DNA from 3 places in the Mesorhizobium sp. M0189 genome. Region 1 is predicted to be linked to each of the others. Evidence: predicted binding sites of a transcription regulator. Region 1 holds the regulator's gene; each other region holds the start of a gene.
The links. The regulator PhoB, encoded in region 1, activates phosphate uptake and scavenging genes when phosphate is short. The targets are predictions, from matches to a motif close to TGTCATNNANCTGTCAT.

Region 1 (5,224 bases):
CAATGGGGCATTTCTCGGCCATAGCCGGCGCCGTTGCGCTTGCCATCCTGGTCATTCCGGTGGTCGTGCGCACCACTGAAGACATGCTCAACCTGGTGCCGAACGCGTTGCGTGAAGCCGGTGCCGCGATCGGCGCGCCGCGTTGGGTGGTGATCCGTTCGGTCGCCTACCGCGCCGCATTGTCCGGCATCGTCACCGGCATATTGCTGGCGATAGCACGCATTTCCGGCGAGACGGCGCCGCTGCTCTTCACCGCGCTCAACAACCAGTTCTGGAGCAGCAATATCAACGCGCCGATGGCCAGCCTGCCGGTGACCATCTTCCAGTTCGCTCTCAGCCCTTACGAGGAATGGCAGCAACTGGCGTGGACCGGCGCACTCATAATCACCCTGACGGTTCTGGGCTTGAGCATCCTCGCCCGCAGCCTTACCGGACGCAGAGAGGACAGATGACACAGATGTTGTCCGCGGACATGACGATGACCGAAACGGTCGCCGAGAAGACGAAGATCGAGGTCAAGAACCTCAACTTCTACTACGGCCAGAGCAAGGCGTTGAAGGACATCACCTTGTCGCTGCCCGAGCGCAGCGTCACTGCCTTCATCGGCCCTTCGGGCTGCGGGAAATCGACGCTGCTGCGTGTGTTCAACCGCATCTACGAACTCTACCCGAAGCAGACAGCCGAGGGCCAGGTGCTGCTCGACGGCAAGAACATTCTCGACCGCTCGCAGGATCTCAATCTCCTGAGGACCAAGATCGGCATGGTGTTCCAGAAGCCGACGCCGTTCCCTATGTCGATCTACGAGAACATCGCCTTCGGGGTCAGGCTCTATGAGAATCTCGGCAAGTCCGAAATGGACGGCCGCGTCGAACAAGCGTTGAAGCGGGCCGCGCTGTGGGGCGAGGTCAAGGACAAGCTCAACGCCAGCGGCTTGAGCCTGTCAGGCGGCCAGCAGCAGCGGCTTTGCATTGCCCGCACCGTGGCGGTGAAGCCGGAAGTCATTCTGCTCGACGAGCCGGCTTCGGCACTCGACCCGCTGTCGACCGCCAAGATCGAGGAGCTGATAGACGAGTTGCAAGCCGATTACACGATCGTCATCGTCACCCACAACATGCAGCAGGCGGCGCGCGTGTCGCGCCAGACCGCCTTCATGTATCTGGGTGAACTGGTCGAGTTCGACCGGACCGAGAAGATCTTTACGTCGCCCCGCGAGAAGCGCACGCAGGATTACATCACCGGCCGCTTCGGCTGAGCCGTTCCGATCATGCATATAAGGACAGGACCATGGGCGAACACACAGTCGCTTCTTTCGACGAGGATCTCGAGCAGATCAGCAAGCTGATCCGCGACATGGCCGACCTCGCCGGTTCGATGGTCGGCGGGGCGACCAAGGCCCTGTTGAATTCTGACAACGTGCTGGCGCAACGCGTCGTTTCCGACGATGCCATCATGGATGCGCGTCAACGCGAACTGGACGACCGCGCCATCACCCTGATCGCCAAGCGCCAGCCGATGGCCCACGATCTGCGCCATGTCGTCGGGGCGATCCGCATGGCCGGCGATCTCGAACGCATCGGCGACCTTGCCAAGAATATCGCCAAGCGTGTGAGTGCGGTCGGCCTTAGCGTCACACCGCGCGACCTATCGCATTCCATCGATGCGATGGCGCAGCTGGTGCTCATCCAGGTGCAGGGCGTCATCGAGGAGTATGCTGCAGGCGATGCGGCCGCGTTGGCCAAGCTACGCGCCGCCGACGAGCGCATCGACGTCAAATATACGTCGGTGTTCCGCGAACTGTTGACCTACATGATGGAAGACCCGCGCAACATCACCGCTTGCACGCATCTGCTGTTCTGCGCCAAGAATCTGGAGCGGATCGGCGACCATGTCACCAACATCGCCGAAAATGCGTATTATGTGCTGACCGGCGAGCAATTGCCGGTCAATCGTCCGAAGCAAGACGAAACGACAATGTCCGCACCGGCGACATGATGGGGGTGCCCAGCCGATGATCGCACCACGCATAATGGTGGTGGAGGACGAGGAGCCGTTGGGTGTGCTGCTCCGCTACAATCTCGAATCCGAAGGCTACCAGGTCGAGGTGGTGACACGCGGCGACGAAGCCGAGATCCGTTTGCAGGAGAATGTGCCCGATCTTCTGGTGCTCGACTGGATGATACCAGCGGTTTCCGGCATCGAGCTCTGCCGCCGGTTGCGGGTGCGCCCCGAAACCGAACGGCTGCCGATCATCATGCTGACCGCGCGCGGCGAGGAGAGCGACCGGGTACGCGGTCTTTCGACCGGCGCCGACGACTATCTGGTCAAACCGTTTTCGACACCGGAATTCATGGCCAGGGTCAAGGCGCTGCTGCGCCGCGCCAAGCCGGAAGTGCTGTCCAGCGTGCTGAAGGTCGGCGACATCGTGCTCGATCGCGAATCGCACAGGGTGTATCGCAAGAAGACCGAGATCCGGCTCGGGCCGACCGAATTCCGGCTGCTCGAATTCATGATGCGGCATCCGGGCCGCGTCTTCTCGCGCAGCCAGTTACTCGATAATGTCTGGGGCGAGACGATCTATATCGACGAACGCACCGTCGACGTGCATGTCGGGCGGCTGCGCAAAGCCGTCAACAACGGCCGCATGCCTGATGTCATCCGCACCATCCGCGGTGCCGGCTACGCGATCAGGGAAGATTGACCCGCCCAGTCAGGCTACGTTCTTTCTGACGCCGGGCCTCATTTGCGCGCCCGGCGCGAAAATCTGCTGGTCGACGAAGCTTAACGCCCGCATTGCACAGCCTTCGCGGATCAGCGGCAATTCGTTCGGCTCGGTATCGAAGGAGATCGAGCCCGAATGCTGGCCGCCGGCGGTCTGGGCGATGGCCTTCCGCAAGGCCGGCTCGATCAGATCAAAGGCGGCGGCACTGGCGCCGACCATTGCGACCGGTGCCGGATCGATCAGCGCGAACAGCGAGCCGAGACCGAAACCCAGCGCTTCGCCGGCCTTGCGGTAGGCTTCGCGTTCCGGCCCGTCCTTCTCGCGCGCCCGAACCGCCAGCGCGCGCATGTCGGCGTCGCTGACGTCGGCGACCGGTTGGCTGTCTTCGCTCATCTGCGTGGCGTTGCGCCAGATGGCGTAATTGCCGGCATAGGCCTCGATGCAGCCGCGCCGCCCGCAACGGCAGAGCGCGCCGCCCGGACGATGGATCATGTGGCCAAACTCGCCGCCCGAGGAATGCGTGCCGGTGAACAGCTCGCCCTTCAACACCAGCCCCATGCCGATGCCGTGCGAAAGCAGGATGGCGATGAAGTCGTCGCGATAGCGATCCGGATCGCGCCAGCGCAAAGCCACCGCCATCATATTGCAGTCGTTCTCCACCGTGGCCGGGATGCCGAATTCATCTTCCAGCATGTCGGCAAAGGCGATGTCCGTCTGGGGCGTGATCGGCGACCACAGCATGGCGCGTGCAGGGGAGTCGGTAATTCCCTGAATCGCCAGGGCGATGCGGGCGACACTGCGGACGTCAAGATCTGGATCGTCCAGCCGGCGCCGGACGATGGCCATGCATTCGCGGATCAGTTCGTCGCGCGGCATGGTCAGCGTGTCCAGCCGGCGCTGTTCCTCGGCGACCACCTGCCCCGCATAGTCGATGATGGCGGCCGACAGGAAATTCAGCGACAACACCACGGTCAGCACCGCCGCCGCTTCCGGATTGAGGGCGAGGCCGACCTGCGGACGACCGCGTTTCAACGAAACGGGTTCGCTTGCCTTGCTCTCGGCGAGGATGCCTTCCCGTATCAGGTCGGAGGAGATCGCCGATATGGTCGAATGGCTGAGGCCGGTGGTTGCGGCGATCTCCGTACGCGATGGCTGGCCGGCCCGGCGCACGGCCGAGATCACCATCGCCCGGTTGCGCCGGCGCAAATCGTCATGGCGGATTCCGACCGACATCGTTTTGCTTTCCTCCCGGTTTGCCGCGGCCGCTCATGAACCGGAAGCCGTCGGTAATGCCGACAAATAGTGTCGGATGAGGCAAATAGTGTCAGATGCAGGTGGCGCTGTCATCGTTTATTCCGAAGCTCGAAAAAAGTCGCAGCAACATCAAAATCCATCAGAATCGATGTTGACAGCAGCGGGAGATCGGGCCAGTATTTTTTCGAGGCTCGAAAAAATTAGCGCCTCTAAGCTGGCCTTTGGGGCCAATTGGTCACGCCGTACGCGGCGCAGGGAGGATATGATGAAGAAATTCACGACCGCCATTCTGGCGGGTGTCGCCATGACGCTGGCGCTTGCGTCGGTGGCGCAGGCTAAAGACAAGGTCATCGGCGTTTCCTGGTCGAACTTCCAGGAAGAGCGCTGGAAGACCGACGAAGCCGCAATGAAGGCGGCCATCGAGGCTGCCGGCGACAAGTATATCTCCGCCGACGCACAGTCCAATCCGGGCAAGCAGCTCACCGACGTCGAGAGCCTGATCTCGCAGGGCGCCAACGCACTGATCATCCTGGCGCAGGACGCCTCGGCGATAGGGCCGGCCGTGCAAAAGGCGCTGGACGAAGGTATTCCGGTTGTCGGCTACGACCGGCTGATCGAGAACAAGGACGTCTTTTACCTGACCTTCGACAACAAGGAAGTCGGCCGCATGCAGGCCCGCGACGTGTTCAAGGTGAAGCCGGAAGGCAACTATGTCTTCATCAAGGGCTCGGGCGCCGATCCGAATGCCGATTTCCTTTTTGCCGGTTCGATGGAAGTGCTGAAGGACGCCATCGACAGCGGCAAGATCAAGAATGTCGGCGAGGCCTATACCGACGGCTGGCTGCCGGCCAACGCCCAGAAGAACATGGAACAGTTCCTGACCGCGAACGACAACAAGGTCGATGCGGTGGTCGCCGCTAACGACGGCACTGCCGGCGGCGTCGTCGCCGCACTGACGGCGCAAGGGTTGGCTGGATCGGTTCCGGTCTCGGGCCAGGACGGCGACCACGCCGCGCTGAACCGCATCGCGCTCGGCACACAGACGGTCTCGGTGTGGAAGGACGCGCGCGAGCTCGGCAAGAACGCCGCCGAGATCGCCTCGCAATTGGCCGACGGCAAGCAGATGACCGACATTGCCGGCGTGAAGGATTTCACCACGCCCGGCGGCAACACCGTAAAGTCCCTGTTCCTGACCCCGGTCGCCATCACCAAGGACAACCTCAACGTCGTCATCGACGCCGGCTGGATCAA
Region 2 (5,224 bases), on a different contig from region 1:
CGGTGACGCTGTTCAACCCGGTGGTCTACCTGGTTAGCGGCTTCCGCTGGAGCTTCTACGGCAAATCCGACGTTTCGGTCGGCGTCAGCCTCGGCATGACGGTGGTCTTCCTGCTTGTCTGCATAGCGATCGTCGCCTGGATCTTCAGAACCGGCTACCGGCTGCGCAACTGATCGATTGGCCTTGCCAAGCAAAGCAGCCTTATCGATCAACGGAAACAGCACTGAGTGCAGCCCCTGCAACGATAGCCCCTTGACCTTCATGTTTTGTTATATATCATGTTATGATTTATCGCGAGGCGGATTGGCCTATGGAAGACGTCATACGATCGCTTGGCTTCCTGTGCCTGGGCAGCAGGATGAAGCGTATAGGCGAGCAACTGCAAGCGGAGGCGCAGCGCCTTCTCGACCGGCTGGATGTTCCGGTTCAGGCGAGCCAGTACCCACTGCTGGCCGCGCTCGACAGGCTAGGCCCCCTGCCTGTCGGGGAACTGGCGCAATCCCTTGGCATCGCGCAGCCAGGCGTAACGCGAAGCGTCTCGCTTCTCGCCGAGTTGGGATTGCTCGAGGTCAGTCCGTCGATCGATGACCAGCGGCGCAGGATCGTCTCCCTCACCAGGGACGGCCGGCGGCTGGTCGATGTCGCAAAGCGCGAGGTCTGGCCGCGCATCGAGAACGCCGTCGCGGATCTGTGCGCGGATCTTTCGGGGCCGCTTCTCGATCAGTTGGCCGCCATCGAGGACGGCCTCGCCGCGGCTCCTCTCGACCGTCGTGCACCAAAACCGAGAGATGCCGTGCAATGAAACACCTGCTTGACCGCCCGATCTGGAGCGCGCTTCAGACGCGACATCAGGCCTTCGCGCAAGGTGGCAACCTCGCCAGGCGATATCGGCCGTCGATTGTTCCTTTCGCCGCCACTGGCGCGGACGACGCGGAAAGCCTGCGGGCGCTCGAAAAGCTTGTCTCCCCGGGCGAGAGTGTGATCCTGCTTCAAGCGGACGCCATTGCTCTGCCCACGGGGCTTTCCGCGACTTCGACCGCGGCCGGGGTTCAGATGATTGCCGAGCAGCCATTGCAGATCGTGTCCGACGGGCGCGTGCAACGTCTGACGCGAGACGACGCCGCTGAGATGCTGGCTCTGGCGTTGGTCACCAAGCCTGGCCCATTCACGCTCGAAGCCTTGAGCCTGGGCGATTTTTGGGGTGTGAAAATCGAGGGCAGACTTGCAGCAATGGCCGGCGAGCGCATGAAGCAACCTGGCTATACCGAACTCAGCGGAGTGTGCTCACATCCGAAATTTCGCGGCGGTGGCCTGGGCAAGCTGTTGTCCATATTCGTGGCAAACCGGATAGTGGCGCGCGACGAAATTCCCTATCTCCACGCTTATGCCAGCAACGCCACGGCCATTAGACTTTACGAGTCCATTGGCTTCAGGTTGCGAAGCACAATGAATGTGGCCGTGGTTCAGCGCACCGAATGATTCGTCGGCGCATAATGCGTAGCATGGATGCATCCCGCATCGGGAAAGGAAGGATTTCGTATCGCCGAAATCCTTCCTTGAGACTGCAAGACCTTGCTGCGTGTCAGACCGCGATCTTGCCACCACCTTGCCTGGTGATGGCAACGACCGCCGGCCGCACCGGCATGTCCGGCTTGAAGTCGGGCCAGCGGGTCGACAAATCCTCATAGTAGGACGGACGGCCGAAAGCCTCCCAGTCCTCGCCACCGTCGCCTGGATGCTGGACGGCAACGAAAGCGGTCTGGTCGTCCGGCGCAAACAGGGGACCACACATTTCGGCGCCGATCGGCACGCGGAAGAACAGTTTTGAGGTCGCCCGCGCCGGCCCTTCCGTATCGACCGCCCACAGACCGTCGGTGCGGCCAGTGGCCTTCGGACCCTGACCGTCGGTGGCGACCCAGAGGCGGCCGGTCGAATCAACCGCGCAATTGTCCGGCATGCCGAACCAGCCATTGGCCGTGGTTGCGGTCGAGAAGGTGGCGCCGACTGCCGCAACCGAGGGCTCACCGCATTTCAAGAGCACCTCCCACTTGCCCTTGGTGGCGGCAAAATCGCCACCGTCCTCGACGATCTCGATGATGTGGCCAAAGGCATTTTCGGCACGCGGGTTGGCGGCGTCGACCTGATCGGCCTTGCGCTTCGAATTGTTGGTCAGCATGACATAGACCTTGCCGTTGGCGGCATTGGGCTGGATGTCTTCAGGGCGGTCCATCTTGGTGGCGCCGAGCAGGTCGGCGGCGCGGCGCGTCTCGATCAGCACGTCGGCCTGGCTGGCAAAGCCGTTCTCCGCCGTCAGCGGCCCTTGGCCGAAGACGATCGGCAGCCATTCGACCGAACCGTCGTCGGCAAACTTGGCGACATGCAAGGTGCCGTCGTCGAGCAAATCCATATTGGCGGCGCGGTCGTCCGGATTGAACTTGCCTGTGGTGACGAACTTATAGACATAGTCGAAGCGCTCGTCGTCGCCGAGGTAGAAGACGACACGGCCATCCTTGGCGACGATCGATTCGGCGCCCTCATGCTTGAAGCGGCCCATTGCGGTGCGCTTCTTCGGCACCGAAGTCGGATCCTGGACGTCGACCTCGACGATCCAGCCAAAGCGGTTCGGCTCGTTCGGCTCTTTGCCGATGTCGAAACGGTCGTAATGCGCTGCCCATTCATAAGCACCTTCGGGAATGCCGAGCCGCTTGTAATTGGCCGCTTCCTTGTGGCCTTGCGGCAGCTCGCCCGAGAAATAGCCGTGGATGTTCTCCTCGGCCATGACATAGGTGCCCCACGGCGTGACGCCGCCGGCACAATTGTTGACGGTGCCGACGACTTTCGTGCCGGTCGGGTCGGCGCTGGTCTTGACGCGGTCGTGGCCGGCGACGGGGCCGGACAGCGCGATCTCGGTGTTGGAGGTGATGCGGCGGTTGAGCTTGCCGTCGCGAACGACCTGCCATTTGCCGGCTTCCTTGCGGATCTCGACAATGGTGCCGCCATGCGCGGCCATCTCGACGTCGACTTGTTCCTTGCTGAGAGGCGCCTGCTTGGCTTTGCCATCGACGATGGTGACGAGGCCCGGAAACATCAGGTGCGGATTGGTGTATTCGTGGTTGACCACCAGCAGGCCGTGCTCGGCCGAGCCGTCGATCGGGATATAACCGACATAGTCATTGTTGTAGCCGAATTGTCTGGCCTGGGCTTCCGCCGACTGTTTTGTCGGATCGAATTCCGGCGAATCGGCGAACAGCGGATCGCCCCAGCGCAGCAGCACGTCGGCGTCATAACCGGGTGCAACGTGATGCTTGTCGTCGATGCCGGCCTCGAGCTCGTCGAAAGCGAAGGCGGAGCCTTCGGCGGCGCGGGCGTTGTCGGCGGTGATCAGCGCCAGCGGGCTGACGGTAGCGGCTATGGCCGAGACGGCAAGCGAGCCGTTGAGGAAGCCGCGGCGCGAGAACCGCGCGGCGATGATCTCACCCATGGTGCGGTTGTCGCTGGGATTGGCTCCTGGCCCATCGTTTTCCTCGAGCAGGCTGGTGCGGAAATGGGCGTCAGGGGTGCGATGTTCGGTCATAGGGGCCTGCCTCTGGCTGGATGGATTGCTGGAGCGTGTTGCCTGGCCAATCCGGTATCGCCGGCAGGTCACAGTTTGATGACATGCCGGCTAATTGCCATCTGCGATTTCGTGCCCAACATCAGCCCCGCTTGACCGCGACCGGCGCTTCGGAAACAAGAGCTGCGGCAGGCGCGCAAGGACCGCATCGGGAGGAGCAAAAAGTGAGTTTCTGGGGACTTGGGCAGCTCTGCATTTCGACAGTGATCTTCCTGCTTGCGGCGACGGCGGCGAAGCAATGGGGACTGGCGCCGAGCTTTGGCAAGATCGTGCTGACGTTGGCGCTCTATTCGCTCGGCAATCTGATCATGCTGAGGCTGATCCGTGAATTCGGCATGTCGGTGTCGTTCAGCCTGTCAGCGGTGATCCAGCTGGTGTCGGTGAATGTGGTGGCGCTGGTCTTCTTCGGCGAGCGCGTCAATGCCTTGCAGGCGACCGGCATCATGCTTGCCATCGCAGCTGTGGCGCTGATCACGCTCGGACCCTATCTGCAAAGGCTGTAACTGCGATCGGGCCGATGAAGAAGACCGCAAGCAGACTGCGCAACTGGCTGGAGTTCCCGGTTCTGCTGGCCGGGCTGATCATTGCCGGCGGGCTGTGGGGGTTCGAGGAGCTAATGGAGATGGCGCGGGCCACTACGCCGCATGCCTTCGATACCGAAATCCTGCTTGCCTTCCGCAAGGCCGGCCAACCCGACAATCCGATCGGACCGGCGTGGCTGGAAGGAGCGATGCGCGACATCACCAGCCTCGGCAGCGCCAGCGTGTTGGTGCTGATCACGGCAGCAATGATCGTCTATCTGCTCCTCATCCGCAGGCCAGGCGCGGCGCTTCTCATGTTCATCGCGGTAGCGGGCGGCCAGGTCCTGTCAAGCGTGCTCAAGTTCGATATAGATCGGCCGCGCCCCGATCTGGTCTCGCATCTCGCCGACGTGGCATCACTTTCGTTTCCGAGCGGCCACGCCATGCTGTCGGCGGTGACATATTTGACGCTGGGCAGCATGGCGGCGCGGTTTTTGCCCGGGCGGACAACGAAGATCTATGTGCTCGGTCTGGCGGTGCTGACGACGGTGGTGGTCGGCATCAGCCGCATCTATCTCGGCGTCCACTGGCCCTCCGACGTATTGGCCGGCTGGTGCGCCGGCTTTGCCTGGGCGATGCTGTGCTGGCTTGCGGCCCGGTTCCTGCAGCGATGGCTCGGGCGGGCCGGCGGCACCTGACTCATGTCAGTCGATTTGCGGTCAAATCAGCCTGTTGATCAGGCCATGACCGCAGCCTGCCAGCAGGAAAACCATCGACAGCAAGGCTGTCGAGGTCGCCAACGCATTGAATATCTTCACCTGCTCATCCTTTTTGAGTCGTTGCCTGTGAAATCGGGATCGCAATGGATGTCCCGCCAAACGATGCCGAAATTGTAGCATGCTAGCGCATCGGCTGGCAAAGAGTGCTGCATGTTTCACATATGCAAGATGATGCTTGAACCATCATAATGAAGGTATTACACGTGATATCGCAGACTCAGACGGGGGTTATGGCCGATGATCACTGCCGCGCAGATGCGTGCCGCGAGGGCGCTGGCCGGCATCGATCAGAAGACGCTCGCCGAGCGCGC
Region 3 (5,224 bases), on a different contig from region 1:
ACTCTCGTCGCCATCATCGTGCTGGCAGGCCTGTCGCATCTGACCGGAGCGCCGATCTTCATCACCATTGGCCTTTTGGCGACAGCCATCGCCGGGCTCGCCATGCATCTGCGCAACAGGCGCACCCAGCGTCGCGCGGTGGCCCTGCTCGATGCCACGACCGCCCGCAGTCGCGCCGAGATCGAGACGCTGGCCGACCGCATGTGGGAGATGCAGGAGAGCGAGGAGCGCTTTCGCGGTCTGATCGATGCACTCGGCGATCTCGTCGTCCACCGCGACCGCGACGGCCATATCGTCTACGCCAACAAGGTTTTCGCCGACCTTGTCGAAACCGACCAGCGCGACCTCGCCGGCAAGACCCTGGCGGAACTAGGCATCGATGTCGGCATCGTTCCCGACGCCGCCTTTTCCGACCATGAATGCCTGAGTTCCACTGATGTCGCCATTCGCACGCCGGACGGCCCACGCTGGTTCTCTTGGATCGAGCTGTCGGTGCGCGACAAGGACAGCGGCGCCGTTTCGCATCGCGCCATCGCCCGTGACATCACCGCCCGCAAACGCGCCGAATCCTCGCTGATCACCGCCCGCGAACGGGCCGAATATGCGAGCCAGGCCAAATCGCGCTTCCTCGCCACCGTCAGCCACGAGATACGCACGCCGATGAACGGCATCATGGGCATGGCCCGGCTTCTCGCCGACACCAGCCTTTCGCCCGAGCAGCGGACCTATGTCGGCGCCATCTCGACCTCGGCCAGCGCGCTGCTGGCGCTGATCGAGGACCTGCTCGACTATTCCAAGATCGAGGCCGGCCGCTTCGATCCCGAACCGCAACCGATGTCGGTGCGCGAGATCGCCGACAATGTCATCGAGCTTTTGGCGGCGCGGGCTTTTGCCAAGGATATCGGCCTCGGCTGCCATGTCGAACCCGACGTGCCGCAGCTGATCACCGCCGACCCCGGCAGGGTCAGGCAGGTGCTGCTCAACCTTATCGGCAATGCCGTCAAGTTCACCGACAGCGGCGGCGTCCTGGCAAGCATCGGCCGCGTCCGCACCGAAACCACCAACCGCATCCGCTTCACCATCACCGACACCGGCCCCGGTCTGCGCGAGGAGGACATGGAGCGCATCTTCGAGGACTTCGAACAGGCTGACGGCACCTCGACCCGTACGCATGGTGGTGCCGGCCTCGGTCTCGCGATTTCCAAGCGCCTGGTGACGGCGATGGGCGGCACTATCTCGGTGTCGAGCCGGCTTGGCCAGGGATCCGAATTCGTCTTCGAGATTCCCGCTATTTCCGCCGTCGAGGCGCTGCAGATCCGCCAGAACGCGCTGTTGGGCCGGCATGCGGTAATCGTGTCGAAGAACCTGGTCGAGGCCGAAGCCATCGCCCGCACCATTCGCGCCAATGGCGGAACGGTCGATCTGGCCGCCGCCGCCGCCCAGGCCGCCCCTTTCGCCGAGGGCTGCAACGTGCTTCTGGTCGATGCTGCCATGGAGCAAAGCGACGGCAGGCTGCTCAGGCGCCTGCGCCAGAGCGGATTTGTCGATTGCGAGGCGGTGACGCTGATCGCGCCGACCGACCGCGGCATGCTTGGCGAGTTCCGTGCCAACGGTTACGCCACCTTCCTGGCGAGGCCGGTGCGCGGCGAGACATTGCTGCGCGTGCTTTTGACCAGCCACGCACCGGTCATCGCCGAGCCGCAACCGCAAAAGCGCGGCGCGCAGGCTGGGCACGCCATTGGCGGCCGCCAGCAGGGCCTGTCGGTGCTGATCGCCGAGGACAACGACATCAACGCCATGCTGGCCCGCGCCACCCTCCTGAAGGCCGGGCATCGGGTGAAAGTGGTCGGCAACGGCAAGGCCGCGGTCGAGGCGGTCATCAGCACCGGCCATAAGCACCGCTACGACGTGGTGCTGATGGACCTGCATATGCCTGTCATGGACGGGCTGGACGCCATCGCCGCCATCCGCCGCCATGAGGAGGAGACCGCGGTTCCGCCGGTGCCGATCATGGTGCTGTCGGCCGACAGCCAGGAAAAGACCCGCCACGCCGTGCTCGCCCACGGTGCGAGCGGCTTCGTCACCAAGCCGCTCGACCCTGATGCCCTGGTTCATGCGGTTGAAGGGCAAGTGGCCGCTTGAGGCACAACATAGACGGTCGATAGATTACCCAGCCGACGAAGTATTGCCCGCAGAGCCGTATCACGGTACTGTCACAATCCTGTTGCACCTACACCGTATCCCCGTGCCAAGAGGGATGGCTCGAAGGAGAATCACTCGTGCATACAGTCATGCCGGAATGTGATGCTCGGCCGAACGCCAGCGGGCCTTTGCTCGTCGGCCGGAACGCCGATGCCGTCATAAAAGGCGCATCGCTCGGCCGCATCGGCAATCTCGAAGTGCGGCTCGCCCGCAACGAGGCCGAGATCGCCGCCGCGCAGGAAGTGCGCTACCGGGTGTTCTACGACGAGCTTGGTGCCAGGAAGGACCTGTTCCAGATGCAGGACCGCCGCGATGCCGACCGCTTCGATCCCCTCTGCGACCATCTGCTGGTCTTCGATACTTCGCTTTCCGGTCCCGAGCATCGCCGCATCGTCGGCACCTACCGCCTGCTGCGGCAGGAGATTGCCGCGGCGGCGGGCGGCTTCTATTCCGAAGGCGAATTCGAGTTGACCAAGCTGATCGCGCGACATCCCGGCCAGCGCTTCCTCGAGCTCGGCCGCTCCTGCGTTCTGCCGGAATACCGCTCCAAGCGCACCATCGAGGCGCTGTGGCAAGGCATCTGGGCCTATATCAATCATTACGGCATTGGCGTGATGACCGGCTGCGCGTCGTTCCACGGCACCGTGCCGGCGGCACATGCAGAGGCGCTGACCTATCTTGCCCACCACTGCCGGACGAATTCATCGTGGGACGTGCGTGCCGTCGCCGGGCGCTATTGTTCGATGGATCTGATGCCGATCGAAGCCGTTAACACCAAGGCGGCGATCGCCGCGATGCCGCCGCTGGTCAAGGGCTATCTGCGCGTCGGCGCGCGCATCGGCGACGGTTGCGTCATCGACCGTGAATTCTCGACGGTCGACGTGTTCGTGGTGATGCCGGTCAAGGAGATCGGTGCCCGCTACGTCAATTATTATGGCGGGGAAGCGCAGCGGTTTGCAGCCTGACACCTTAAATCAGGGAATATCTTCCGGACGCCGGCCAGGCTTGCTTTTGTAGGACGGAAAGGCCCAGCCGAATTTCAGCGCGCCGCCGCGTACGCAGAAAGCCGCCATGAAACCTGCCAGGCCCGACGCAAGCGGCGGCAGTCCGGCGAAATCGCCAAGTGTGTAGAGGCCGGCGCCGGCAAGCGCTGCGGTAACGTAGATTTCCGGTCTCAGGAGCACCGAAGGCTCGCCTGTCAACAGATCGCGCAGAATGCCGCCAAGGGTTGCGGTGAGCATGCCGGTGACGATCGAAACTGCAGGTGACCCGGTGATCGTCAGCCCCTTGGCCGCGCCAATCACCGAAAATGCGGCAAGACCTATGGCGTCGAGCCAGAGCAGCAATTTGTAGCGCGACTCGAAACGATGTGCGCTGAAGAAGACGACGACCGCCACCGCCGCACAGATTAGCACATAGTCGCGGTTTCCCACCCAGAACACGGGCACGTTGAGGATGACGTCGCGAAACGTTCCGCCCCCGATGCCGGCAACGCTAGCCAGAAACAGGTAACCGATAATGTCGAGCTGTTTGCGCGAGGCGGCCAGCGCCCCGGTCGCCGCGAAGACGGCGACGCCGGCATAGTCGAGAAGCTCGATCGGGTTCATGGAGGGAATAATGAAATACCGAGTGGGGAATAGCGAGTGGCTCCTGCGAATCTGGATTGACTCCAGATAAATTAAATGATTGAATTGTTCATTCAATTATTTGGGTGGACGTCTATGTCCCCTCGCCGCTACAGCATGGCTTCCCGGACTGCCGCCTTCGCCAAGACGAGGCAGCGCATTCTCGACGCGACAATCAAGCTGCACACCCAGAACGGCATCTTTGGCACGACTTGGAAGGATATCGCTACGGAAGCCGATGTCGCCGTTGGCACCGTCTACAAGCATTTTCCTACTCTGGATGACCTGGTGCCGGCGTGCGGCGAATTGCTGATGGAGCGCCTGCGTCCTCCGTCGCCCGAAGCAGTGAGGGAGATAATCGGCGACGCGACCGATCCTGAAGAACGGCTACGCCGGGTCGCCAACGAGCTGTTCGCCTTCTACCAACGTGGCGGACGGCATCTCGAAAGCGACCTGCGCGAGCGCGAGCTTCCGGCCATGCGGGAATGGGAGGAATACCTGCGACACATGGTGGCCGGATTCGTGCGTGAGGCACTGGCGCACGACGGTCCGGGCGATGATGTCGTGCAGGCAATCAGCTTTCTATTCGACTTTCCGACGTTCAACGCCATGCGGATACGCGGTATGACGGTGGACCTCGCCGTCGAAACGGCAACGACAATGGCGCTCTGCTGGCTCAAAGGCAGAGGCCGGACGAGCACGTCTTGAGCGAACAGAATGCGGGAGGCGAAACAAAGGTCAGATGGCAAAGGGAGGAAGTCATGGACACGAATGTCGTTGAAATCACTGAATTTGCATTGAAGCCCGGATTCACCGAGCAGATGTTCCTGCAGACTAGGGATGAAGTGAATGACGAGGTGCGAAAGCTCAGGGGTTTCCTCAACCGTCGCCTGCTCAAATCCGCAGGCGGCTGGACGGAGATATTCGAATGGGCGGACATGGACAGCGCCAAGGCGGCTGGCGAGGTCTGGTCCTCCCTGCCCGGCATCAAAAACTATTGCTCGATGGTGAATTCCGCCTCGATCAAGGTCGGCTACCATTCTGTGGCGGCCGTGGCTGGCGGCGAAGCTGGCAGGAGCACTCCCCACGCCTTTTGCAGTCACGCCTTGGAAGGAGAGGCGCGCTGGTGGCTTGGCTCGCTAGCGGTGATCAAGGCGACAGCGGTCCAGACCGCGGGCCAGTTCACGCTGATCGAAGTGCTCGAGAGCGAAGGTGAGGCGCCGCTGCATGTGCACCATCGCGAGGACGAGTCATTCCTGGTGATGGAAGGCGAGATCGAGTTCGAGATCGGCGGTAAGGCGATTATGGCTGGACCCGGTTCGTTTCTCTTTGGGCCACGCGATGTGCCGCACCGCTATACGGTCAAGCGTGGGCCGGCCCGGATGCTGTTCTTCTTC

Region 2: a site for PhoB is predicted at 3,642-3,658, ahead of NKJ09_RS25455 (PhoX family protein). Genes of this name have one in related genera too.
Region 3: a site for PhoB is predicted at 2,212-2,228, ahead of olsB (l-ornithine N(alpha)-acyltransferase). Genes of this name have one in related genera too.

Annotation. Positions count from the first base shown of each region.
Region 1 covers NZ_JAMYSW010000003.1:435,397-440,620, forward strand. Annotated here, with positions in the region: gene pstA (phosphate ABC transporter permease PstA) at 1-452, shown strand, start outside; gene pstB (phosphate ABC transporter ATP-binding protein PstB) at 449-1,252, shown strand; gene phoU (phosphate signaling complex protein PhoU) at 1,285-1,992, shown strand; gene phoB (phosphate regulon transcriptional regulator PhoB) at 2,009-2,698, shown strand; gene NKJ09_RS07940 (ROK family protein) at 2,708-3,952, opposite strand; gene xylF (D-xylose ABC transporter substrate-binding protein) at 4,239-5,224, shown strand, end outside.
Region 2 covers NZ_JAMYSW010000017.1:14,939-20,162, forward strand. Annotated here, with positions in the region: gene NKJ09_RS25440 (ABC transporter permease) at 1-173, shown strand, start outside; gene NKJ09_RS25445 (MarR family winged helix-turn-helix transcriptional regulator) at 311-802, shown strand; gene NKJ09_RS25450 (GNAT family N-acetyltransferase) at 799-1,479, shown strand; gene NKJ09_RS25455 (PhoX family protein) at 1,583-3,574, opposite strand; gene NKJ09_RS25460 (hypothetical protein) at 3,778-4,116, shown strand; gene NKJ09_RS25465 (phosphatase PAP2 family protein) at 4,131-4,832, shown strand; gene NKJ09_RS25470 (helix-turn-helix domain-containing protein) at 5,151-5,224, shown strand, end outside.
Region 3 covers NZ_JAMYSW010000016.1:51,775-56,998, forward strand. Annotated here, with positions in the region: gene NKJ09_RS24905 (hybrid sensor histidine kinase/response regulator) at 1-2,142, shown strand, start outside; gene olsB (l-ornithine N(alpha)-acyltransferase) at 2,292-3,167, shown strand; gene NKJ09_RS24915 (trimeric intracellular cation channel family protein) at 3,177-3,809, opposite strand; gene NKJ09_RS24920 (TetR/AcrR family transcriptional regulator) at 3,885-4,535, shown strand; gene NKJ09_RS24925 (quercetin 2,3-dioxygenase) at 4,589-5,224, shown strand, end outside.